DNA from 2 places in the Streptomyces sp. NBC_00846 genome. Region 2 is predicted to be linked to the other one. Evidence: riboswitches for the same ligand, from Rfam matches in the RefSeq annotation. Region 2 holds a riboswitch; the other holds the start of a gene.
The links. Region 2 has a riboswitch for cobalamin ahead of OG936_RS01335 (ABC transporter substrate-binding protein). Riboswitches for the same ligand answer to the same signal wherever they lie in the genome.

Region 1 (2,192 bases), 1.2 Mb from region 2:
CGGCCACGGTCATCCTGGCCTCCTCCCACCTCGGCTTCTCCCTCTCCACCACCCAGTCCTGCTCCGGCGCCGTGATGGGCGCGGGCCTCGGCCGCCAGGGCGGCGTGGTCCGCTGGTCCACCGCCACCCGGATGTTCGTCGCCTGGGGTCTGACCCTGCCGGCCGCGGGCCTGGTCGGCGCGGGCGCGGAATTCCTCACCAAGCAGGGCACCTGGGGTGTCGTGGTCGTCGCGACGCTGCTGGTCGCGGGCTCCGGGGCGATCTGGCTGCTGTCGCGCCGCAAGCCGGTCGGCCACGGCGATGTCGCACCGGCGAACGGCGTCGCCGAGCCCGCGGGCGTCGTCACCACGGCCATCGCCGCCGTCTGCCCCCCGCTCACCGCGGCCCAGGCAGCGGCACAGGACCTCAAGACCACCATTCCGGCCCCGGCCGGAACCACCCCGGACCCGGCGCAACCCGCCACCGTCTAGGCCGACCTTCCAGGCCGGTCCGTCCGGGCCCGCCGTCCGGGCCCGCGTCCAGGCCCGCCGTCCAAAGGATTCCGCATGAAAATCGACTGGGCAGCCCTCGGCACCGTCTTCGGCGTCTCCCTCGTCGCCACCGTCGCACTGGTCGGCCTCTTCACCCTGGGCATCGTCGGCCTCTCCAAGCAGCCCGAACCGGCCACGCAGGGCGGCTCCGGCGGCTCGCTGCTGCTGGCCCGCGCCGGCGCGTACGTCTGCTTCGCGCTGTGCGCGGCGGCGGTCGCGTACGGGATCTATCTGATCGTCGCCTGAGCCCCGCCCCGCGCACTCCCTCTTCGGGCCGGACACACCTCGTGTGTCCGGCCCGAAGTGCTGCGCCCGGCCCGGTGTGGGCCTCAGCACACTGCGCCGTCGCAGGTCAACGGCAAGTTGACGGACGTTCGCGGAGCGTGGTGGACTGCCGGAGCCAATTACGGCGACAGCAGAGGAAGCCGGTGCGAATCCGGCGCGGTCCCGCCACTGTCACCGGGGAGCAGTCCCCCACACCGGAAGTCACGGCACGCGCGAGCGGGCTGGAAGGCCGGGGGAACTGCGGATCCGGGAGCCAGGAGACTCTCGTCGCCGGTCACGTCGAACCAGGGCGCGGACCCTGAGTGAGGACATATCGCCATGCCTGGCTGCCGTGCGTCCGTTGCTGTGGCGCTCTCACCGAGAGCCGCCTGTACGAAGCTCCTTCGAGGCGTAACGGCCGGCTGAGCCGTGCGTGCCGACCGCGTCTTCGCGTACGGCGCCACAGCCGGCCTGATCGGCGATCTGCTGCTCGGTGACCCCCGCAGGGGGCATCCGGTCGCCGCCTTCGGGCGGGCCGCGGCGGGCGTCGAGCGCCGGCTGTGGCGCGACCACCGCGGGTGGGGCGCGCTGCACACCCTCGTCTGCGCCGGAGGCGCCGCGGGTGGTGCCGCGCTGCTCGCCCGTGCCGTACGCGACCACCCCGCCGCCTCCGTCGCGTTGACCGCGGCCGCCACCTGGTCCGTCGTCGGCGGTACCTCCCTGGGGCGTGAGGCCCGGACCATCGGTGACGCCCTGGCCGCCGGTGACCTCGATCGCGCCCGCGAGCGGCTGCCGCATCTGTGCGGGCGCGATCCGCACTCCCTCGACGGGCCGCAGATCGCCCGCGCCGTGGTGGAGTCCGTGGCCGAAAACACCTCGGACGCCGTGGTCGGCGCCCTGGTGTGGGGTGCGCTGGCCGGTGTCCCCGGGCTCGTAGGCTTCCGGGCCGCGAACACGCTCGACGCCATGGTCGGCCACAAGTCGCCCCGCCACCGTCGCTACGGCTGGGCCTCGGCGCGCCTCGACGACCTCGCGGGCTGGCCCGGCGCCCGGCTCACCGCCCTGCTCGCCGTGGCCTCCGGGCGGCGGCCACGTGAAGCGGTACGGGCGTGGCGGGCCGACGCGGCCAAGCACCCGAGCCCCAACGCGGGCCCGGTGGAAGCCTCGTTCGCGGGTGCGCTCGGCGTGCGGCTCGGCGGGACGCTCGCGTACGGCGGCCGCGTCGAGCACCGCCCCGTCCTCAACGGGGAGACGGGCCGGGCGGTGGAGACCCAGGACATCGAACGCGCGGTGCGGCTGTCGCGCCGGGTGAGCGCGCTGGCCCTCGGCGTGTGCGTGACGGGCCGGTTGGGAGTAGCCCTCGCCGCACGGCGGATCGCGGAACGCCCGATGACAGAA
Region 2 (2,192 bases):
GGCGGCGACGCGTTCCACACCCTCGACCGTCCGGATGGACGGGTTCATGGCCTGGCCGCTCAGCAGGATGTACCGCTTGTGCCTGACGGCGTCCATGTTCTTCGTGACGGGGTTGGACTCCAGGAATTCGATCTTCTTCGTGGCGCTCTCGGCGGTCTGTGCCTTGCGGGTCAGATCGCCGATGACCAGGACGTCGGGGTTGCGGTCGGCAACGGTCTCCCAGCTGATCTGCGGCCATTCCTCGTGTGTGTCGTCGAAGACGTTCTTCGCGCCGAGTTCCCCGGTGATGATGCCGGGTGCTCCGCAACAGCCGGCCAGGTAAGGGGCCTTGGAGTCGGAGAACCAGTAGAGGAGGGTGGCACCCGAGGCGTCGATGGACCCGGTCGCCTTCTGCACCCGGGCCCGCAGCCGCGCCACGAGCGTGTCGCCGCGCTCCTGCACGCCGAACACCCTTGCCAGGTCGCGCACTTCGCCGTAGACGCTGTCCATGGTCAGTGGCTCGGTACGGGCTCCGTCGCCGCCGCCGCTGTTGTCCTTGCCGGTGCAGTCGGCGGGCGAGACGTAGGTGGGTACGCCGAGTTCCTCGAACTGTTCGCGGGGGGCGACGCCACCCTTGGCGAGGGTCGATTCGAACGACGCGCTGATGAAGTCGGGCTCCTGGTCGAGGACCTTCTCCGACGAGGGCCGGTTGTCGGCGATCCTGGGGACCTCGGCATTGGCCTTCTCCAGGCCCTTCATCACCGGGTCGGTCCAGGTCGCAGTGGCGGCCAGCCGGTCGGCGAGGCCGAGCGACAGCAGGATCTCCGTCGACCCCTGGTCGACGGAGACGGCGCGGCGCGGCGGGGATTCGACGGTGACGGTGCGTCCGCAGTTCTTCAGCGTCACGGGATATCCGTCGGCGGAGCCGGACTTCGCGGCGGAGTTGCTCGTTCCGCCGCCGCAGGCGGTCAGCAGGACGAGTCCCGCCGTGAGCAGGGCGATGGTGCGGACGGGGCTGGCTATGGACGGCACGGAGTCCCTCTGCGTCTCTGGGCCCATGCGCGGAGCCCGTTGTACGGAGTTCTGCGCCCGGTAGCGGGTCGCAGCCGCCAGCAGGTCTTCGGACTCGGGTTCTGTCGGACGGGACGCCTTCCCAGGACACCCGAGGGTGGTTCCCAGTGGCCGTGGCCCCGCCCGTCCCCCTCACCGCTGCGCGTCAGTTCCGGATTCTCACCGGATTCCCTGACCCCTACGTGGAGTTCGACTGGCCCTGGCAAGCTATCACGCGCATCTGCGCAGTTCATGGGCGGTGTGGCCGGTGGTACGCCGGGCTGTGCTCCCCGTCGCACCACCTGCCTGATGCCTACGGACGCTGTAGAGCGATCACGGCGTTGTGTCCGCCGAAGCCGAAGGAGTGGCTGACGGCGCGCCGGACGGGCAGCCGCAGCGGTTCTTCGGTGACGCAGTTGATGTCGAACTCGGGTGCCGGGGCGTCCAGGTTGGCGATCGGCGGTACGACTCCGCGCTGGAGCGTGAGGACGGTCAGTCCGGCCTCGATCGCTCCGGCCGCCCCCATGCAGTGCCCCAGTACGCCCTTCGGGGCGGTGACGGGCGGCCGGTGCGGGTAGACCCGGCCGATGAGGGCGGCCTCGGTGGCGTCGTTGATGAGTGTCGCCGTGCCGTGCGCGTTGACGTGCTCGACGTCCTCGGCCGCCCAGCCCGCGCCGCGCAGCGCGGCCTCGACCGCCGCCTGGGCGACCGCGCCGGACGGGTGCGGGCTGGTGGGGTGGTGGGCGTCGGTGGTGGCGCCGGTGCCCGCGAGCAGCGCCCGGGCTCCGGCGCCCCGGGCCGCGGCGTCGGCCGCCCGTTCCAGCACCATGACGGCGGCGCCCTCGCCCATGACCAGCCCGGCACGGTCGGCCGCGAAGGGCCGGCACCGCCTGGCCGGGTCGCCGTGCGCCCGGGCCGCGGCTCCGGACCGGGCGAACCCCGCCATGGCGGCCGGGTAGACGATCGACTCGGTGGCTCCGGCGATCGCGATGTCGCACTGCCCGGTGACCAGGAGATCGCGGGCGACGGACAGGGCGGTGACACCGGACGAACACGCGGTGCAGGGTGCCATGCTGGGACCGGTGGCCCGCAACTGGATCGCGATCTCGGCCGCCGGCATGTTCGGGATGGTGAGCAGGATGCCCGACGGCGAGACGGCGTCC

Region 1: it holds a riboswitch for cobalamin, as region 2 does, so the genes downstream of both, OG936_RS06755 (cobalamin biosynthesis protein) here and OG936_RS01335 (ABC transporter substrate-binding protein) in region 2, are expected to answer to the same signal.

Annotation. Positions count from the first base shown of each region.
Region 1 covers NZ_CP108846.1:1,445,872-1,448,063, forward strand. The annotation lists gene OG936_RS06745 (anion permease) at 1-470, shown strand, start outside; gene OG936_RS06750 (hypothetical protein) at 546-776, shown strand; cobalamin riboswitch at 948-1,079, shown strand; gene OG936_RS06755 (cobalamin biosynthesis protein) at 1,224-2,192, shown strand, end outside.
Region 2 covers NZ_CP108846.1:274,539-276,730, forward strand. The annotation lists gene OG936_RS01335 (ABC transporter substrate-binding protein) at 1-1,011, opposite strand, end outside; cobalamin riboswitch at 1,073-1,263, opposite strand; gene OG936_RS01340 (beta-ketoacyl-[acyl-carrier-protein] synthase family protein) at 1,343-2,192, opposite strand, start outside.